Regions from separate parts of the Streptomyces liliiviolaceus genome, predicted to be linked through region 2. Evidence: riboswitches for the same ligand, from Rfam matches in the RefSeq annotation. Region 2 holds a riboswitch; each other region holds the start of a gene.
What was found. Region 2 has a riboswitch for cyclic di-AMP ahead of J8N05_RS02430 (LysM peptidoglycan-binding domain-containing protein). Riboswitches for the same ligand answer to the same signal wherever they lie in the genome.
Positions count from the first base shown of each region.

Region 1: another riboswitch for cyclic di-AMP. It lies ahead of J8N05_RS01960 (C40 family peptidase); the one in region 2 lies ahead of J8N05_RS02430 (LysM peptidoglycan-binding domain-containing protein).
Region 3: another riboswitch for cyclic di-AMP. It lies ahead of J8N05_RS28375 (M23 family metallopeptidase); the one in region 2 lies ahead of J8N05_RS02430 (LysM peptidoglycan-binding domain-containing protein).
Region 4: another riboswitch for cyclic di-AMP. It lies ahead of J8N05_RS05085 (M23 family metallopeptidase); the one in region 2 lies ahead of J8N05_RS02430 (LysM peptidoglycan-binding domain-containing protein).

Region 1 is NZ_JAGPYQ010000001.1:451,094-456,275, reverse strand. Features, by position in the region: gene J8N05_RS01965 (hypothetical protein) at 325-678, shown strand; gene J8N05_RS01960 (C40 family peptidase) at 827-1,981, opposite strand; cyclic di-AMP (ydaO/yuaA leader) riboswitch at 1,989-2,160, opposite strand; gene pcrA (DNA helicase PcrA) at 2,691-5,182, shown strand, end outside.
Region 2 is NZ_JAGPYQ010000001.1:563,355-568,536, reverse strand. Features, by position in the region: gene J8N05_RS02440 (cytochrome P450 family protein) at 1-782, shown strand, start outside; gene J8N05_RS02435 (LysM peptidoglycan-binding domain-containing protein) at 1,001-1,900, shown strand; cyclic di-AMP (ydaO/yuaA leader) riboswitch at 2,119-2,288, shown strand; gene J8N05_RS02430 (LysM peptidoglycan-binding domain-containing protein) at 2,293-2,997, shown strand; gene eno (phosphopyruvate hydratase) at 3,437-4,723, shown strand; gene J8N05_RS02420 (FtsB family cell division protein) at 4,815-5,182, shown strand, end outside.
Region 3 is NZ_JAGPYQ010000001.1:6,598,614-6,603,795, reverse strand. Features, by position in the region: gene J8N05_RS28380 (alpha-galactosidase) at 1-2,095, shown strand, start outside; cyclic di-AMP (ydaO/yuaA leader) riboswitch at 2,391-2,557, shown strand; gene J8N05_RS28375 (M23 family metallopeptidase) at 2,560-3,498, shown strand; gene J8N05_RS28370 (TetR/AcrR family transcriptional regulator) at 3,638-4,216, opposite strand; gene J8N05_RS28365 (MFS transporter) at 4,389-5,182, shown strand, end outside.
Region 4 is NZ_JAGPYQ010000001.1:1,171,692-1,176,873, reverse strand. Features, by position in the region: gene J8N05_RS05100 (dihydrofolate reductase family protein) at 1-1,120, shown strand, start outside; tRNA gene J8N05_RS05095 (tRNA-Met) at 1,179-1,252, shown strand; gene J8N05_RS05090 (PP2C family protein-serine/threonine phosphatase) at 1,417-2,550, shown strand; cyclic di-AMP (ydaO/yuaA leader) riboswitch at 2,816-2,973, shown strand; gene J8N05_RS05085 (M23 family metallopeptidase) at 2,985-4,034, shown strand; gene J8N05_RS05080 (aldo/keto reductase) at 4,163-5,107, shown strand.

The DNA of each region.
Region 1 (5,182 bases), 110 kb from region 2:
GACCTCTTGGCGGTGGTGCCGACTGCCGCCCTGGCCCGGGCGGTTGTGGTGGGGAGCCGGTCACCTGGGGAAGGACGCTAAACCTCACGACGCGCCGGTGGTAACGGCATGTACGGAAGTGGTGGCACTCGGCCACGAGCTGACCGGGTGCGACCGTGATCCGGGCCCGGTGCCGGCGACTTGGCGTGGTGGGGTGACCGATGGACGCGTTGTGGGGGAGCGGCACACGCGGCGGTGCTATGGGCTCCGCCACCGGGCCCGCCAGGAGCCGGGGTGTGGGCCGGTGCGCGGCGGTATGCGGGCGTCCGGTTAGGGTCCGGGCTCATGGACGTACTCATTCATGTCTTCGTCGCCCTGCACATCATCGGCATCGCCTCCCTGCTGGGCGGTTTCCTCACCCAGATGAAGGCCATGGGCGACGGCACGGCCCGCTTCACCCCCGCCATGCTCCACGGCGCGCTGACCATGCTGGTCACCGGCGCGGTCCTCGTCGGCCTCAACCAGGCCGACGACCAGACCGTCAGTAACGTCAAGATCGGCGTGAAGCTGGCACTCCTGGTCGTGATCCTCGGCCTCGTCTACGTCAAACGCGACGACGAGAAGGTGGAGAAGGGCCTGTTCGCCCTGGTGGGCGGGCTGACCACGGTGAACGTCTTCATCGCGGTGCTCTGGACCTGAGCGACCGCGCCGGGAGCCGCCCCGGAAACTGTCTCGGGAGCCGCCCCGGAAACCGGCCCGGAACGTGGACGGGGTACGGCACCCACGTGCCGTACCCCGTCCGCGTTCCCTGTGGGACCCCGTCCCCGTCCCCGTCCCCGGTGGGCTCTCAGCCCGGCCGCACCACGCTGTGGATCGGCATGTAGTAGATCGACTCCTCGCGGACGTACGCACCCGGCTTCGGAGCGTGGATCATCATGCCGTCGCCGATGTAGATGCCGACGTGGCTGATGTCGTCGTAGAAGAAGACCAGGTCGCCGGGCTGGGCGTTGTCCACGGAGACCGTCGTGCCGGTGTCGACCTGGTCCCAGGTGGTGCGCGGAAGCGTCACACCGGCGGCCTTCCATGCGGCCTGGGTCAGACCGGAGCAGTCGTACGAACCGGGACCGCTCGCGCCCCAGACGTACGGCTTGCCGATCTGGGCGCGGGCGAAGGCGAGCGCCTTGGCCGCCTTGGTGGAGGAGGCGGAGTCCGAGCCCGCCGTGCTCCCGGTGCCCGTACCGGTACCGGTACCAGCTCCCGTGCCCTGCGTCGCCGCCTCCTGGCGCCGGCGCTCCGCGTCGGCCGCCTGCTGCCGCGCCAGCTCGTCCGCCTTGCGCTGGGCCTCTTCCTGCTTCTTCCGCTCGATCGCGGCCAGGCGGGCCTTCTCCTCGGCGGTCAGCTTGGAGAGGAGCTCGCGCGCCTCGGCGAGCTTGCGCTGGACGTCAGCCTTGGACGTCTTCAGCGTGTTCTGCGTCGTGGTGAGCGTCTCCAGGCCCTCGGAGGCCTCCTGCCGCTTCTTCGACGTGGTGGCCCGCTGGGTGACGTACTCGTCGACGGCCTGCTTCTGGCGGGCGGTCAGCCGGTTCATCAGCTGGGTCTGGTCGAAGTAGTCCTGCGGGTTGTCCGCGAGGAGGAGGGAAGCGCTGTCGGGGGCGGAGGCTCCGGTGCGGTACTGCGCCGCGGCGAACGTCCCGAGCGCCTCACGCGCGGAGTTCAGCTTCTCCGTGCGCTGCGCCACGTCGTCGAGCAGCGTGGCGACGCGCTTGCGCTGCTTGGTGGTCTTCTCCTTGGCGGCGTTGTACTTCTCGGTGGCCGTGCCCGCCTGCTGGTAGAGGTCGTCGATCTTCTTCTGGACCTCCTCCGTGCTCGGCCTGGGCTCCGCGGCCGGCGAGGCGTCCGCCGTCTGGGAGAGCAGGGCCACCGAGGTCAGGGCCGCGGTGGCGAGGGCAGGCGTGCGGATGCCCAGGGAACTGGGGGGCCGCGACTTGCGGTGTGGCGCCACGAGGGCGTCTCCTTCCGTCATCCGCCTACCGAGTTAGCTGTCGGGTTCGGGCGAGTGCTTCGGAAGGTTTGCCCTACGGTCCTTGTCCCACGCGGGAGTTCGGACCGATTCACCCCAGGATCGGTTGGGTCCCCGGTTCCGGAGGCCACGAGGGCAGCCGGATTCGGCGGAGCCCGCTCGGCCCGGCGTTGTTCGCCGGTGCGGGTCGAGCGGCCTACGCGAAAGTTAGCCAATACGTGTGGCACCTGTGAAGTTTGATGTGCGATATGCCCGATACATTTTCGTGACCTGAACCACGGGCGTCGTCCGGCGACGTCAATTGGTCGCGATCTGCTCCGAGTTGTCCCCGGGGTGCGGGAGTGGGCCGATCGGGTCCCGGCGCGGCGCCCGAGCCGACGGACCGGCTTCCGGTCGGCTCGGGGATGCCCTCCGGCAGGTGGTGGCCGGCACACCCTGCCTTCGCACGGTTGCCTGCGCGCCCCGCCTTCGCACGGTTATACGGAGGCCGTCCGTACGCCGTTCAGATGCGGGTTGAAGTCCGCGCCCCGTGACGGGACCGCAGTGCACCCCGTCGCCGCCGCGGTGGCCACCGTGCGTAATGGCGTGCTCATCACGGGTGAAGCCCTGCCCATGGCCGCCCGGCCGGGATTCCGCCGAGTTTCCGGGGTGGCGGCCGGGTGTCAGTGGGGACGCCTAGACTCGGAGAGCGATGAGCAGCCTCTTTGATGACAGCTTCCTGGCGGACCTCAAGCCCTCCGGGGCCCACGAGGAAGAGCCCCCGCCGCCGCCCGAGGACGAGGCGCCGGACCACGGTCCGGACGACCTGTTCGGCGGGCGCTTCGACGTGCCCCCGAGCAGGGACGGCCACTACCGCGACGGCGCGCCCCGGCCGCTCGTGGACCCGGCCGCGCTCCTGGACGGGTTGAACGAGAACCAGCGCGCGGCGGTGGTCCACCACGGCTCCCCCCTGCTCATCGTGGCCGGCGCCGGCTCCGGGAAGACCCGTGTGCTCACCCACCGCATCGCCCACCTGCTGGGCGAGCGCAAGGTGCATCCCGGTCAGATCCTCGCGATCACCTTCACGAACAAGGCCGCGGGCGAGATGAAGGAGCGCGTCGAGCAGCTCGTGGGCCCGCGGGCGCACGCGATGTGGGTGATGACCTTCCACAGTGCCTGCGTGCGGATCCTGCGCCGCGAGAGCAAGAAGCTCGGCTTCACGTCGTCCTTCTCGATCTACGACGCCGCCGACAGCAAGCGGCTCATGGCCCTGGTCTGCCGCGACCTGGATCTCGACCCCAAGCGCTTCCCGCCGAAGTCCTTCAGCGCCAAGATCTCGAACCTGAAGAACGAGCTGATCGACGAGGAGGACTTCGCCGCCCAGGCCTCCGACGGCTTCGAGAAGACCGCCGCCCAGGCCTACGCGATGTACCAGTCGCGGCTGCGCGAGGCGAACGCGCTGGACTTCGACGACCTGATCATGACGACGGTCAACCTCCTGCGCGCCTTCCCGGACGTCGCCGAGCACTATCGCCGCCGCTTCCGCCACGTTCTCGTGGACGAGTACCAGGACACGAACCACGCGCAGTACTCTCTCGTCCGGGAGCTCGTCGGCAGTGCCACGGACCCCGTCGCGCACCCCGAGGACGTACCGCCGCGGGAGGACGACCTCCCGCCGGCCGAGCTGTGCGTCGTCGGTGACGCCGACCAGTCGATCTACGCCTTCCGCGGCGCGACGATCCGCAACATCCTCCAGTTCGAGGAGGACTACCCGAACGCGACGACGATCCTGCTGGAGCAGAACTACCGCTCCACGCAGACGATCCTGACCGCCGCCAACGCGGTCATCGAGCGCAACGAATCACGCCGCCCGAAGAACCTGTGGACGAACGCGGGCGCGGGCGCGCGCATCACCGGCTACGTCGCCGACACCGAGCACGACGAGGCGCAGTTCGTCGTCGAGGAGATAGACCGTCTCACCGACGCGGGCGACGCGAAGGCCGGCGACGTCGCCGTCTTCTACCGTACGAACGCCCAGTCCCGTGTCTTCGAAGAGATCTTCATCCGGGTCGGCCTGCCCTACAAGGTCGTCGGTGGCGTCCGCTTCTACGAGCGCAAGGAGGTCCGGGACGTCCTCGCGTACCTGCGGGTGCTCGCGAACCCCGAGGACTCCGTACCGCTGCGCCGCATCCTGAACGTGCCCAAGCGCGGCATCGGCGACCGCGCCGAGGCGATGATCGACGCGCTCTCCCAGCGCGAGAAGATCAGCTTCCCGCAGGCGCTGCGCCGCGTCGACGAGGCGTACGGCATGGCGGCCCGCTCGACGAACGCCGTCAAGCGGTTCAACACACTGATGGAGGACCTCCGCACGATCGTCGAGTCCGGCGCGGGCCCGGCGACCGTCGTGGAGGCGATCCTCGAACGCACCGGCTACCTCGCCGAGTTGCAGGCCTCCACCGACCCCCAGGACGAGACCCGTATCGAGAACCTCCAGGAACTCGCCTCCGTGGCGCTGGAGTTCGAGCAGGAGGCGGCCGGCGGCGAGGGCGCGGGCACGGCGGCCAACGAGGGCGAGGGTGAGGCCGAGGCCGGTACGCCGACCGGGCTCGCCGCCTTCCTGGAGCGGGTGGCCCTGGTCGCCGACTCCGACCAGATCCCCGACGAGGACGAGGACGGCTCCGGGGTCATCACCCTCATGACCCTGCACACCGCCAAGGGCCTGGAATTCCCGGTCGTCTTCCTGACCGGCATGGAGGACGGCGTGTTCCCGCACATGCGCGCCCTCGGCCAGACCAAGGAACTGGAGGAGGAGCGGCGCCTCGCGTACGTCGGCATCACCCGCGCGCGCGAGCGGCTCTATCTGACGCGGGCGTCGATGCGCAGCGCGTGGGGCCAGCCCTCGTACAACCCGCCGTCCCGCTTCCTGGAGGAGATCCCGGAGGCGCATCTGGACTGGAAGCGCACGGGTTCGATGGGAGCGGTGGCCTCCGGCCCGGCCGGTGGTGTGGCGGCCTCCCTGTCGTCCTCCCGCTCGCGCTCGGCCGCCTCGGGCGCGTCCGGCTTCGCGACGCGGCGCGGTTCCTCGGAGAAGCCGGTGGTATCGCTGGCGGTCGGAGACCGGGTCACGCACGACCAGTTCGGCCTCGGCACGGTGGTCGGGGTGAAGGGCATGGGGGCGAACTCGGAAGCGACGGTCGACTTCGG
Region 2 (5,182 bases):
CGCGCGAGGACCAGGACGACTTCCGCGACTGGGCCGGGATGATGATCCGGCACGGCGGCGGCCCCAGGGGCGGTGTCGCCCGGTCGGTCAAGAAGATGCGCGGCTACCTCGCCGAGCTGATCCACCGCAAGCGCCAGGAACTCACCGACGTACCCGCCCCGGGCGAGGACCTGATCTCCGGCCTCATCCGGGCCTCCGACCACGGCGAGCACCTCAGCGAGAACGAGGCCGCGGCGATGGCCTTCATCCTCCTGTTCGCCGGTTTCGAGACAACCGTGAACCTCATCGGGAACGGCACCTACGCCCTGCTCACCCATCCCGGCCAACGGCGGCGGCTGCAGGACTCCCTAGCGGCCGGCCGCACGGATCTGCTCGCGACCGGCGTGGAGGAACTGCTCCGCTACGACGGGCCCGTGGAGCTGGCCACCTGGCGGTTCGCCACCGAACCGCTCAGCGTCGGCGGGCAGGACATCGCCGCCGGTGACCCCGTGCTCGTCGTGCTCGCGGCGGCCGACCGCGACCCCGACCGGTTCGAGAACCCGGACACGCTCGACCTCTCCCGCCGTGACAACCAACACCTCGGTTACGGCCACGGCATCCACTACTGCCTCGGCGCGCCCCTCGCCCGGCTGGAGGGCCAGACCGCGCTGGCCACGCTGCTGACCCGGCTGCCCGACCTGCAACTCGCGGGGGATTCAGCCGATTTGAGGTGGCGCGGCGGGCTCATCATGCGTGGATTGCGCACGCTTCCGGTGGAGTTCACCCCGGTCGCGAAGTCTTGACGGAAGTGCCGACGGCGGTAGCACCGAAGGCGACGGAAGGTGAGACTCCGTCAACTCTGTGATCTTCACGTTATCTACGCTGCACCGACTTGTGACAAGAGTTCGAGTGCCGCTACCTTCACCCATCAATGCGGCAGGTCCGCCCGTCGCAGCAGTCACGAGCACGGCTTTCCGCTGTGTCCGTGCGTATTCCTTGCTGTCACGCGAAAGGCAATCGCATGCTCTCCGGGAACGGCCGTCATCGGCGCCCCCGTCAGGCTCCGGCGCTCCTCGTCGCCGCCGGCGTGGCCGGATCGGCCATCGCGATCCCCCTGCTCGGTGCGAGCGGCGCGAGTGCCGCCAGCGGTACGACCTGGGACGCGGTCGCCGAGTGCGAGAGCGGTGGCTCCTGGAGCGCCGACACGGGCAACGGGCTCTACGGCGGACTCCAGATGAGCCAGGAGACCTGGGAGCAGAACGGTGGCCTCGACTACGCCCCGAGCGCCGACCAGGCCAGCCGTTCGCAGCAGATAGCCGTCGCCGAGAAGATCCTCGCGGACCAGGGGACGGGCGCCTGGGTGACCTGCGGTCTCGTCGCCGGTCTGACGCAGGACTCCGACTCCGCCGGCGTCGACACGGGCCTCGCCGAGGACTCCGCGACCCCGTCGGCCGACGCGGACGCGACGAAGGAGAGCGACAGCGCGAAGTCCGACTCGTCCACGGACAGCGGCTCGAAGTCCGACGACTCCGCCTCGGAGTCACAGAGAACGGACAGCTCGTCCGCGGACACCAAGGCGAAGGGTGACGACTCGGACAAGTCGTCCCAGAACGACGACGCTTCGGCCGACGCGGCCGCGGACAGCTCCGGCCGTCACCGGGGCGGCAGCGCCGAAGAGGTCGACATGGCCCCCCGCGCGGACGACTACGCCGGCCGGCACGCCTCGCGCAGCGACAGCACCTCGCGCGTCCTCGCCGACGAGGGCTCGTACGCGGTCCGTTCCGGGGACAGTCTCTCCAGCATCGCCGACTCCCTTGGCATCGACGGCGGGTGGAGCGAGCTCTATGCCGCGAACAAGGACAGCATCGGCTCCGACCCGGACTTCATCATCCCCGGTCAGCGCCTCGCGGTCGACGGCTGACCGGCACCGAGCAAGTAGTGATCAAGGCGCCGAATCGGGCGAAAAGCAGCGGTAGTTCGCGTTGAATGTCCGATTTGGCGAATTGAGACATGGATCTCAACACCCCTGATCGTCTTTGAATTTCGGCGCGGCCCGTGTTTACGGTCGTGACCGCTCGCCATTGGTGAGCCCCGACGGTCGCACGCCGAATCCTGCCAACGGCCGTACGGGAACAGTCGTCGCGTAAAGCGCCGTAGGCAGGAGCGGGGGACCCAGGTAAGTGCCGGACCCGGTCGTCATGGCCGGGCACGGCTTGGGGTTAAGCCGCGTGACAGCAGTGTCGCGCGGCCGGGCAACTCACTCGGCCCGAACCCGACAGCTCACCTCGCAGGCGTCGGTGAGGGGATCACTTCATGCTGCTTTCGAGCAAGGGCAAGCACCGTCGCCCGTCCAAGGCCACCCGCATCGCCACGCTGGCCGGTGTCACCACCGCCGCCGTCGCCGTCCCGCTGATGGGCGCCACGGGAGCCTCCGCCGCCACCGCGTCCGAGTGGGACGCCGTCGCCCAGTGTGAGTCCGGCGGCAACTGGTCGATCAACACCGGCAACGGCTACTACGGCGGCCTGCAGTTCTCGTCCTCCACCTGGGCCGCGTACGGCGGCAGCTCGTACGCCTCCACCGCCGACCAGGCGTCCAAGTCCCAGCAGATAGCCGTCGCCGAGAAGGTGCTCGCGAGCCAGGGCAAGGGTGCCTGGCCGAGCTGCGGCGTGGGCCTGTCCGGCGCCTCGACCGGTGGCTCCACCGCCCCGTCGGGCTCCGGCGACTCCAGCGGCTCCAACCAGAGCACCACGCAGCCGCAGCAGAACTCGCAGTCCTCCGAGGAGCGCGCCTCGCGTTCGCAGGAGCGTCCCGCGACGAAGAAGACCGTCGAGACCCCGACCGGCAAGAAGGTCAAGAAGGGCGACGGCGAGTACAAGGTCGTCAAGGGCGACACCCTCAGCGAGATCGCCGACAAGAAGAACGTCAAGGGCGGCTGGGCGAAGCTGTACAAGCTCAACGACGACATCGTCGACGACGCCGACTTCATCTTCCCGGGTCAGCAGCTGCACCTCAGCTGACGGCGGCCGCACCACGGCCGGCCCGCCGCCGGCGCTCGCGTCCCCACGTGGGCGGTTGTGGACATCACCTCCGGTCGAGGCACTGGCCGCTCGGCCTCGACCGGACGTCCGGTCCACATCCGAATCGCGACTGAACCACAGCGCCCTCACATCCGTGTCCTTCATAGTGGAGGTCTCGTGAGGGTCACCCCCGTCCCCCACGGGCTCCCCGCTCCGGTGCGTGTTCCCCCGTACGCACCGGGGCGGGGCTTTTTTGTGCCCGATCTTTTCGTCCGTGTCTTTGTTCCGTTCGGAAACAATTTCCTCTCGGTTCTGTCCAGGGGGCGGTCGAGGGCTGGCCGATCCCCGGCAGCCGGTTAGGCTCATCCCGCGGGGCCACCAGGCCTGCGCGCAACCGGGCCTCCGGCCCGGCACAGCTTGTGTCACATCCCAGAAGGAGATGCTCGTGCCGTCCATCGACGTCGTCGTAGCCCGGGAAATCCTGGACTCCCGAGGCAACCCCACGGTCGAGGTCGAGGTCGGCCTCGACGACGGCAGCACGGGTCGTGCCGCCGTTCCGTCCGGCGCCTCCACCGGTGCCTTCGAAGCAGTCGAGCTCCGTGACGGAGACCCCAACCGCTACCTCGGCAAGGGTGTCGAGAAGGCCGTCCTCGCCGTCATCGAGCAGATCGGTCCGGAGCTCGTCGGCTACGACGCCACCGAGCAGCGCCTCATCGACCAGGCGATGATCGACCTGGACGCCACCGACAACAAGGGCTCGCTCGGCGCCAACGCCATCCTCGGCGTCTCCCTCGCCGTCGCGCACGCCGCCTCCGAGGCCAGCGACCTGCCGCTCTTCCGCTACCTCGGCGGACCGAACGCGCACCTGCTGCCCGTCCCGATGATGAACATCCTGAACGGCGGGTCGCACGCCGACTCGAACGTCGACATCCAGGAGTTCATGATCGCCCCGATCGGCGCGGAGTCCTTCTCCGAGGCCGTGCGCTGGGGCGCCGAGGTCTACCACACCCTCAAGAAGGTCCTGAAGAGCCGCGGCCTGTCCACCGGCCTCGGCGACGAGGGCGGCTTCGCCCCGAACCTCGGCTCCAACCGCGAGGCACTCGACCTCATCGTCGAGGCCATCAAGGAAGCCGGCTACACCCCCGGCGAGCAGGTCGCCCTCGCGCTCGACGTCGCCGCGTCCGAGTTCTACAAGGACGGCAAGTACGAGTTCGAGGGCAAGTCCCGCTCGGCCGCCGAGATGACCGAGTACTACGAGGAGCTCGTCTCCGCGTACCCGCTGGTCTCCATCGAGGACCCGCTGTACGAGGACGACTGGGCCGGCTGGAACGTCATCACCGAGAAGCTGGGCTCCAAGGTCCAGATCGTCGGCGACGACCTCTTCGTCACCAACCCCGAGCGCCTCGCCCGCGGCATCGAGGAGGGCTCCGCCAACGCCCTGCTGGTCAAGGTCAACCAGATCGGTTCGCTGACCGAGACCCTCGACGCCGTCGAGATGGCCCAGCGCAACGGCTTCAAGTGCATGATGTCCCACCGCTCCGGCGAGACCGAGGACGTCACCATCGCCGACCTCGCCGTCGCGGTGAACTGCGGCCAGATCAAGACCGGCGCCCCGGCCCGCTCGGACCGCGTCGCCAAGTACAACCAGCTGCTGCGCATCGAGGAGATCCTCGACGACGCCGCGGTGTACGCGGGCCGCTCGGCCTTCCCCCGCTTCAAGGGCTGAACGCCCTCGTAGGCAGCGTCGTACGTACGTCCCCGTACCCGGTCCCGTACCGTGTGCGGGGACGTACGTACGTATCGGGGAGGCGGGACAGATGGCTGTGAAGGACCGTGACCGGTTCTCCACCGCGACCAGGCTGCGGGCGCTCGGTGAGCAGACCGCCGCCCGTGTCTACCGCTCCCAGACCAAACGCCAGGCGCGCCGCTCCCGGCTGACCGGCCGTGCGGCGCTGCTCGCCCTCGTGCTCTGCTCGCTCGTCGTGGCCCTCGCCTACCCCATAAGGCAGTACGTCTCCCAGCGCGCCGAGGTCGCCGATCTGCAGCGCGAGCGCGAGCAGGCCCGCGAGCGCGTCGAGGAACTGCGGGACCTGAAGGCGCGCTGGCAGGACGACGCGTACGCCGAGCAGCGCATCCGGGAACGGCTGCACTACGTGATGCCGGGCGAGACCGGCTTCATCGTGAT
Region 3 (5,182 bases), 6.0 Mb from region 2:
CGCAGACGGCCGTACGTGGCTCCTTTCGGGGCCCACGAGCAGTTACGGCCTGCGGCTCGGTGACGAGGACGAGCTGCTGCATCTGCACTGGGGCCCGAGGATCGCGCTCGCCGACGTCGAAGCGCTCGCCGCGGGCCCGGGTCCCGAGTACTGGGCGTTCGAGGCGACCCTGGACGGCCACGAGGAGTACCCGGTCGAGGGCGGCCCCCGCTTCGTACGGCCCGCCCTCTCCGTGCGCACACCCGAGAGGCGCGGCACCGAATGGCGCTTCGAGGGGTACGAGACCGCCGGCGGAGAGGCGGCAGGAGGAGCCGGCGATGACGAGCTGCGGCTGCGGTTCTCCGACTCCGGGCTCGGCATCACGCTGCACTACCGGATGCGGGCCGGCACCGACGTCGTCGAGCGCTGGGTGACCCTCGCCAACGAGGGGCCCGCCCTGGAGGTGCTGCGCGCCGACTCCGCGACCTGGACACTGCCGCAGCGCGACGGGTGGCGGCTGTCCCAGCTGCACGGACGGTGGGCGGCCGAGTCCCGGCTCGTGCGTTCCGAGCTCACGTACGGCGAGAAGATCATCGGCAGCCGGCGCGGACACACCGGGCACCAGCATCTGCCGTGGGTCGCCCTGGACGCGGACGGTACGGCGACCGAGGAGCTGGGCGAGGTCTACGGCTGCGCGCTCGCCTGGTCGGGTACCTGGCGGATCGCGGTGGCCCAACTGCCCGACGCGCGCGTGCAGATCACCGGCGGGGCCGGGTACGACGACTCGGGCCTGCTGCGGCTGGAGCCGGGGGAGACCTTCGTCACCCCCGTCTTCGCGGGGCTGTGGAGCGACGGCGGCTTCGGCGGGGCGAGCCGCGCCTGGCACGCGTACCAGCGCGCGTACGTGATCCCGGACGCGGAGCAGGACCGGCCCGTGCTCTACAACTCCTGGGAGGCCACGGAGTTCGACATCTCCGAGGAGCAGCAGCGGGCGCTCGCCCGCCGGGCCGCCGAGGCCGGTGTCGAGCTGTTCGTGGTCGACGACGGCTGGTTCGGGGCGCGCACCAGCGACCGGGCCGGCCTCGGCGACTGGACGGTCAACCCGGACCGCTTCCCGGGCGGGCTGAAGCCGCTCGGCGACCACGTGCACGGGCTCGGGATGCAGTTCGGCATCTGGGTCGAGCCCGAGATGGTCAACCCCGACAGCGAGCTGTACCGCGCGCACCCGGACTGGGTGCAGTTCCAGCCGGGACGGAAACGGACGGAACTGCGCAATCAGCTCGTGCTCAACCTCGCCCGCGAGGACGTCCAGGAATACCTGTGGGAACAGCTCGACGCGCTGCTCTCCAGTGCGCCGATCGACTACGTGAAGTGGGACTTCAACCGCGCCTTCACGGATGCGGGCTGGCCCGGCGAGGCCTATCCGCAGCGGCTGTGGGTGGACCATGTGCACGCCCTGTACAAGCTGTTGGACCGGCTGCGGGCGGCCCACCCGGGCGTCGCCTTCGAGTCCTGCTCGGGCGGCGGCGGCCGGATCGACCTCGGGATCATGGCGCGTACGGACCAGGTGTGGACCTCCGACAACACGGACCCGCTCGACCGGCTCGCCATCCAGCACGGCTTCAGTCAGGTGCATCCCGCGCGGGCCATGGCCGCCTGGGTCACCGACAGCCCGAACACCCAGCTCAACGGACGTGTCAGCTCGCTGCGCTTCCGGTTCGTGAGCGCGATGGCCGGGGTGCTCGGCGTCGGCGGCGACCTCACCCGCTGGACCGGGGAGGAACTGGCCGAGGCGCGGACCTGGGTGGAGCTCTACAAGGAGATCAGGCCCGTCGTGCAGCGCGGTGAGCTCCATCGGCTGCGGGCGCCGCAGGGCGGACTCAGCGCCGTCCAGTACGTCCGTGACGGCGAGGTCGTCCTCCTCGCCTGGCTCCAGGCCCAGCACTACGGCGAGCCCGCCCTGCCGGTGAGGCTGCGGGGACTCGATCCGTCGGCATCGTACGAATGCCTCGAAACGGGCGAAGTCCATCGGGGTGCGGTGCTGTTGCATCACGGGCTGCGGACGGGGCTGCGCGGGGATCTCGATGCCGCAGTTATCCGCCTGCGTCGCATCTGACTGTTGTGTCCGTAATGGAGCCTTCGTTCCAACTCGCGCCGGAGTGAAGGCTCCTGGAGCGGTCCTGGGTGAGCAGCGTCATATCCGTGACGTTCCGCTGTCGCCATGCTCACGTAAGTCCGCTTTGTTTTCAGGGCTTTGATAAACGAGGGACGGCCCGCATTCACACAGGGTGACCGGTAATTCGGTCGAGGATCAAGAAAACGGGGCACACAGGAAACCCTCAAGCTTGTTCCCGCCTCTTCATGTCGCTTACGTTCACCTCCAATCCGGACGGACGCCCAATCCTGCCGCCGCCCGGAATCCGCACACTCACCCGTATGTGGCAGGAGCGGGGGACCCACAGGTAGTACGCCTGTTCCGGTCTCCGGAACGGCTTGGGGTTAAGTCGTGCGAAAGCGCGGCCGGGCATCTCCAGCTCGCACCCGACAGCTCACCTCGCAGGCGCCGGAGAGGAATTCGTCATGCCCGCGAAGGGTAAGCACCGCCGTCCCAAGTCCCCGCGTTTCTCCCGTTCCATGGCCGTGGCCGGCACCGGGGGCGCGGCTCTCGCCCTCCCGCTGCTCGGCGCCACCGGAGCGCACGCCGCGACCCCGCAGTCCGCCGCCGACTCCGTGGCGGGCGCCGCGAACGTCTCGACCGTCGCGAGCAACTCCGCCGCCGCCGCTCCGACCGCCGAGAAGCAGGCCGGGGCGAAGGCGGACGCGAAGAAGGTCACGACCAGGACGTACTCCGTGCGTTCGGGCGACTCCCTGTCGAAGATCGCCGACACGCAGGACGTCAGCGGTGGCTGGAAGAAGCTGTACTCGGACAACCGCACGTCCATCGGCGGCGACCCGTCCCTCATCCACCCGGGCCTGAAGCTCGCCCTCGGCGGCAAGGCCACGGCGTCGAGCTCCGACTCCACCGCCTCCAAGTCGTCCGGCAAGGCCGCCGACAAGCCCGCGGCCAAGAAGACGACCACGGCGTCCAAGGCGGCGGACACCTCGACGGCCACCGGCTTCACGCTGCCGGTCTCGGGGGCGTCCATCGGCACCTCGTACAAGATGTCGGGCAGCATGTGGTCCAGCGGCTACCACACCGGTGTCGACTTCGTGGTGCCCACCGGTACCGCGCTCAAGTCCGTCGGCGCGGGCACGGTCGTCTCCGCCGGATGGGGCGGCGCGTACGGCAACCAGGTCGTCATCCAGCTCGCCGACGGCCACTACGCCCAGTACGCCCACCTGTCCTCCCTCTCCGTCTCGGCCGGCCAGACCGTGACCGGCGGACAGCAGGTCGGCCTCTCGGGTGCCACGGGCAACGTCACCGGCCCGCACCTGCACTTCGAGATCCGCACCACCCCGGACTACGGCTCGGACGTGGACCCGCTGGCGTACCTGCGCGCCAAGGGCGTCTCCGTCTGACGCCGTCCGACGTCAACTGACACGGTCTGACGCCTGCGGGTGTCGACCGATGTGCATCTCCGAAGGCCGGACCCGGTGATCCCCGGGGTCCGGCCTTCGGCATGTCCCGGGCCGGACGGCCGACAGGGACGGGGGCGTCTCAGGCCCCCGGATCGTTCAGGGTGCGCACGAACTGATCCGTGAGCTGCTCGGTGTCGAGGCCGTCCGCGCTGCGCCCGGTCAGGATGTGGAAGAAGGGCGGGCCGATCAGCAGTGCGGTCGCCTGTTCGAGCGAGAGGGCGGTGCCGCTCGGCTTCCGCGCCGCCTCCACGACCTCCGCGGCGCTCTCCCCGAGGATGTCGCGGGACGCGAGCAGCGCGGCGACCTCCGCGTCGTGCTGGGCCTCGCCCATGAGGGCACGGTAGGCCGCACCCGCGTCCGAGTGGGCCAGGAAGGCCACGAGGGCGTCGAGATAGGCCTTGACGTCCTTGCGGGGATCACCGCTGCGGGGCACGGACAGTTCCTGCCGGGCGTCGATGGCGCTGGCCTCGTAGAGCACCTCCGCCTTGTTCGACCACCAGCGGTACACGGTCTGCCGGCCCACGCCCGCCCGCTCGGCGATGCCCTTCATCGTCAGGGCCGCGTACCCCACCTCCACCAGCAGGTCGTCGACGGCGTGCAGCACGGCGGCCCGTGCGCTCTCACTGCGGGGCCGTCCGCGGCCGCTTCCATCCACCATGCGGCAACTCTATACGAGGCACAGTGTCTCGTATGTGTTACCTTTACGGTGCACGGTGACTCGGAAATGAGTGCCCGCCTTGCCTCGCCCTGTCCCGGGAGGGGCTGCCCGGTCCGCCGGGCGGTGTCCGGCCGTGCTTCGTGTTCCGTGATCCCAGAAGGAATCGAGAGCCATGACGTCCACCCTCGAAGCCACCCGCCGCCCGGCGCGGCGGTCCGGGCCCGTGCTCGCCTGCGTGAGCGTGTGCACCGCCCTGGTCGTCGGATTCGTCGCCGCGATCAACCTGGCGGTGCCGCAGCTGGCCGCGAGTTCACTGCGACCGACCTCGTCGAACCTGCTGTGGATCGTCGACGCCTATGTCGTGGTCTTCGCCTGCCTGGTCATTCCCGCCGGTGCGGCCGGCGACAAGTACGGCCGCAAGGGTGTCCTCATGGCGGGGCTCGGCACGGTCGCGTTCGGCGCCGTCGTGTCGGCCGTGGCGCCGAACGTGCCGATCATGCTGATCGGGCGCGCCGTCACGGGCCTCGGCGCCGCCTGCGTCCTGCCGAACTGCGTCGGCGTCCTCCTGCACGCCACCGCCCCCGAGCGGCGCCCCCACGCGCTGGCCGTCTGGGCGGCGGCCTCCGGCATCGGCGGCGTCGTCGGCAACGTCGGAGGCGGCGCGGTGCTGAGTACGGGCTCCTGGCGCACGCTGTTCCTGTCGGTCGCCCTCATAGCGCTCTGCTGCCTGGCGTGGACGGCTCGGACCGCACCGCGCAGCGCCCGCTCCGAGCGCACCCTCGACCTGCCCGGCACGCTGCTGTTCGTGGCGGCCGTCGTGGCACTGCTGACCGGAATCATCGAGGGGCCGGAACAGGGCTGGGGCAGCACGGTCGTGCTCACCGCCTTCGCCTGCGGCGTTCTGCTGGGTCTGTGCTGGGTACAGGTCGAACTGCGCGTCCCCCGTCCCATGCTCGACCCGCGCCT
Region 4 (5,182 bases), 610 kb from region 2:
GTTGTCCGCCGCCGTCTCCCTCGACGGCCGCCTGGACGACACCGGCCCCGAACGGCTGCTGCTCTCCGGCCCCGCCGACTTCGACCGGGTCGACGAGGTACGGGCCGACTCCGACGCCATCCTGGTCGGCGCGGGCACCCTGCGCGCCGACAACCCGCGGCTGCTCGTGAACTCCGCCGAGCGCCGCGCCGCCCGCGTCGCCGCCGGCCGCCCCGCGTACCCGCTGAAGGTCACCGTCAGCGGCACCGGCGACCTGGACCCCACCGCCAACTTCTGGTCCACCGGCGGCGAGAAGGTCGTCTACACGACGGACGAGGGCGCTGTGACGGCCGCCGAGGCCCTGCACGGGCTCGGCGTCGACGTCGTCCCCGTGGGGCCCGGACTGGACTGGCGGGCCGTGCTCACCCACCTCCACGACGTCCGCGGCGTACGGCGGCTCATGGTCGAGGGCGGTGGCCGGGTCCACACCCAGCTCCTCCAGCAGGGCCTCGCCGACGAACTGCAGCTCGCCCTCGCGCCCCTCGTCGTGGGACAGCCGCACGCGCCGAAGCTCTTCGGGGACGGCGAGTACCCCGGCGGCCCCCGCAACCGGCTGCGGCTGATCGAGACCCGGCCCGTGGGAGACGTGGTGCTCATGCGGTACGTGCCCACCGCGCCCGGCACCGGACCCGTACCCTCCGCCGCCGACCACCGGTGGCTGGCGCTCGCCTGCGAACTGGCCGCCGAGTGCCCGCCCTCGCGGACCGCCTTCAGCGTCGGCGCGGTCGTCGTCGCGGCCGACGGTACGGAGCTGGCCCGCGGGTACTCCCGCGAGTCCGACCCCCTCGCGCACGCCGAGGAGGCCGCGCTCGCCAAGATCGAGCCGGGCGACCCCCGCCTCCCTGCCGCCACGGTCTACAGCAGCCTGGAGCCCTGCGCCCGCCGGGCCTCGCGGCCCGCGCCCTGCGCCCGGCTGATCCTCGACGCGGGGGTGCGCCGGGTGGTCACCGCGTGGCGCGAGCCCGACACCTTCGTGGCCGCCGCCGACGGGAACGGCCTGCTCGCGGCCGAGGGCGCCGACGTCGTCGTACTCCCGGAGCACGAGAGCGCGGCCAAGGCGCCCAACCGCCACCTGAACTGAGACCGACATCTAACGGTGTGCTTCGCGTCCCGCGCATGGCGTACACTGGTTTCAACGACGCGGGGTGGAGCAGCTCGGTAGCTCGCTGGGCTCATAACCCAGAGGTCGCAGGTTCAAATCCTGTCCCCGCTACTGAAGGCCTGAGGCCGGAATCCAATGGATTCCGGCCTCAGGTGTTTTACCTTCCCCTGTGCCGTCCCCGCGCCCGCGCTCACTCGCCCGGTCCCCGTCCGCTCGCCCCGTCCCGCCGGTCCCTGAACCCTGGACGGAGCGAGGTGGTCGAGGGCAGGAGACACGTGATCGGGCGTCGAGCGGTCGAGCAGCGGTCGCCGGGCTCCGCCGGGCCTCAGCCGGACAGGCGTACCGGCCTGTATCCCCGTACCCGCGCGGTCGTCCGCGTGCTGCCGGCGCTGCTGATCGTCGCGGGCGTCTTCTACGACGTCCTCACCCCGCAGTACTTCACCGCCGCGCCCTTCCTCTCGGCCGCATCGCTCGTCGCCGCGCCCCTGCTGTCGCTCGGCGCCACCGTGTGGACGGGCGTCGCGGGGACGGCGGCCATGATCCTGGTGACCGTGCGGTTCGCCGTCGACGCCAGCGGGATCACCGAGATCGCCACCGTGGCGACGGTCGCCTGCCTCGCCGTCGTCATCAACCGGCTCGTGAGCCTCGGCAACGCCCGCCTCGCCTCCGCCCACGAGATCGCCGAGGCCGCCCAGCGGGCCGTCCTGCCCGAACCCGCCGCGCGCACCGGCGGCCTCGACCTCGCGGTCCGGTACGTGGCCGCGCAGACCGACGCGCTCATCGGCGGCGACCTCTACGCCGTGCAGGACACCCCGCACGGCGTACGGCTCGTCGTGGGCGATGTCAGGGGGAAGGGCATGGGCGCGGTCGCCGCCGTGGCCGTCGTCATCGGGGCCTTCCGGGAGGCCGCCGAACAGGAGAGCACCCTGGAGGCCGTCGCCCAGCGGCTGGAGCGGTCGCTGATGCGCGAAGGGGTGCGGCGCGACAGCGTCGAGGTCTTCGAGGGCTTCATCACCGCCGTGCTCGCCGAGATCCCGCACGGCGCCCAGCGCGTACGGCTCGTCAACCGCGGCCATCCCGGACCGCTCCTGCTGCGCGGCGACGGGACCGTACGCACGCTCGCCGCTGCGGAACCCGCGCTGCCGCTCGGAATGGGCGACCTGGGCGCCTGGCCCGACCGCGTGCAGGAGGAGGAGTTCCCGGGCGGGGCCATGCTGCTCTTCCACACGGACGGGCTGTCCGAGGCCCGGGACGGGCGGGGCGTGTTCTTCGACCCGGCGGCTCGGCTGTCCGGGCGCCGGTTCGCCGGCCCCGACGCCCTGCTCGGCGAACTGGTGGACGACGTGGTCCGGTACACCGGGGGCGGCGGTACGGACGACATGGCGCTGCTCGCCGTCCGGCGGCCGTGAGGGCACCGGGACGTCTTCCCGGCCCTCGCCGCACCTATATCACCTGCAGTAGTCGAACGACGCCCCTGCGCATAACAACTGACACACCGTCAACAAAAACGGTACCTGTGAATGACGATCAACTCGCCCGATTTACCCCGCTCGCAGCGTTTAAGTCCAGGCCAGCAGCCGTAACGATCATCAGGAACAGCTTGGAATCCGGTGCCTGAGTCTATTAACGTTCGATAACGCAGCGCGGTGTCCCAGCCGTCACAAGAGACGGCTCCGTGCGCACGCGCCGAATCCCGCAAGGGAACCGGGGAACCACCTACATGGGGTGAATCGCGTGTCTTTCGTGGTGGTGAACACCGCGGTTGACGCGCGTAGGAGACCTTCCTGCTCCGAACCCGTCAGCTAACCCGGTAGGCGAGAAGGAAGGAAAGGAGCGCGCCCACGTGGCGTTCAACAGGCCTGCCCCCACACCCTCGTTCATGCCTGACGAGGTGACGGGAGAGACCTCGGGCGAGAAGAAGCCCGACACCTTCGCCTTCGGCGCCCGTACGGCGGACGAGCCCTGGGAGCCCTGGAATCCCAGCGCTGAGACCGTCGTTCCGGTTCGCGGCAAGCACCGCGTCGCCAAGCAGCGTGGCGGGGGACTCGCCCGCAGCTCCACCGTTCTGGGCGTCGGTGTCATAGCCGCCGTCGGCGCGGGCGGCATGGCCTCCGCGCAGACCGGCAAGCCGCCGGTGTCGATCTCGATCCCCGACCTGCCGAACGTCGGCTCGCTGATCTCCGACGACGAGGCCCCCGAGGGTTCCAGCACGGCGCTCACCGCCGCCGGCCTCACCGAGGCCGACGCCGAGGAGGGCAACGCCGACGCCGGCGAGGCCCTGCGCTCGCGCATCATGCTCCAGGCCGAACTCCAGCAGGACCAGGTCGACCGCGACGCCCAGGCGGCCGCCGAGGCCGCCGCCGCGAAGAAGGCCGCCGCGCTCGCGGCCAAGGAGCAGGACGCGGCGAAGGCCAAGGCCGCCGCCGCGAAGGCGAAGAAGGAGGAGGAGGCCAAGGCGAAGGCCGAGGCCGCGCGCCTCGCCGAGCTGGCCAAGCAGTTCACACTGCCCACCTCCTCGTACACGATCACCTCCACCTTCGGGCAGTCCGGCTCGCTGTGGTCCTCCGGTCAGCACACGGGTCTAGACTTCGCCGCTCCCACGGGTACCCCGATCAAGGCCATTCACAGCGGCACGATCACCGAGGCGGGCTGGAGCGGCTCGTACGGCTACCGCACGGTCCTCACGCTCGACGACGGTACGGAGCTCTGGTACGCCCACCAGTCGTCGATCGGCGTCAGTGTCGGGCAGAAGGTCAGCACGGGCGAGGTCATCGGGCGCGTGGGTGCCACCGGAAACGTCACCGGGGCGCACCTCCACCTGGAGGTCCACACGGCCGGCGGCACCGGGATCGACCCGATGGCCTGGCTGCGCGGCAACGGCCTCAACCCGTAAGCGGGCCGGTCCCCGCGTAAGCAGGTCCCCGCGGCGTCGTGAGGTTGTGGCGTCGTGAGGTTGTGGCGTCGTGAGGTTGTGTCGCGAGGTATGGAATACGGCCGTCCGGTCCGGCCGTTGGTTTTGGCATGACTTCTCTTCGCAGGCTGGGTTCGTCCGACCTTGAGGTGTTTCCGCTCGCCCTGGGCGGCAACGTCTTCGGCTGGACCGCCGACCGCGCCGACTCCTTCGCCGTGCTCGACGCGTACACGGCCGCCGGCGGGAACTTCGTGGACACCGCCGACGCGTACTCGGCCTGGGCGCCGGGCAACGGGGGCGGTGTGTCCGAGACCGTCATCGGCGAGTGGCTGACCGCGCGCGGCAACCGCGCCGACGTCCTCATCGCCACGAAGGTCGGCGCGCATCCCTCGTACAAGGGCCTGTCCCCGGCGAACGTGAAGGCCGCGGCCGAGGAGTCGCTGCGCCGGCTGCAGACGGACCACATCGACCTCTACTACACCCACTACGACGACCCCTCCGTGCCCGTCGAGGAGATCCTCGGCGCCCTGGACGAGCTCGTACGCTCCGGCAAGGTGCGGGCGATCGCCGCGTCCAACATCTCTCCCGAGCGGCTCCAGGAGTCCCTGGACGCCTCCGACCGCGAGGGGCTCGTGCGGTACGTGGCGCTGCAGGCCCAGTACAGCCTGGTGTCGCGCGACACGTACGAGGGGCCGCTGCAGGACGTCGCCTCGCGGGGCGGACTGGCCGCCGTCCCCTACTACGGGCTCGCCTCGGGCTTCCTCACCGGCAAGTACCGGGCGGGCGCGGAGGTCGACAGCCCGCGGGCCGGTGCGGCGGGCAAGCATCTGGCGTCGGAGCGGGGGCAGCGGGTGCTCACCGCGCTCGACGAGGTCGCCCAGGAGCGCGGCGCCGAACTCGCCACCGTGGCCCTCGCCTGGCTGGCCTCCCGCCCCACGGTCGCCGTCCCCCTGGCCAGCGCCCGCACCCCGTCGCAACTCCCGGCCCTGCTGTCGGTGGCGGACCTCACGCTCACGGACACGGACCTCACGAAGCTGACCCGCGCGTCCGAGTGAGGCGTGGGTCGCGTCGCGGAGGCAGGGGGCGAGGCTTGTGCTTTGAGGAGCGAGGCTTGTGCTTTGAGGGGCGCG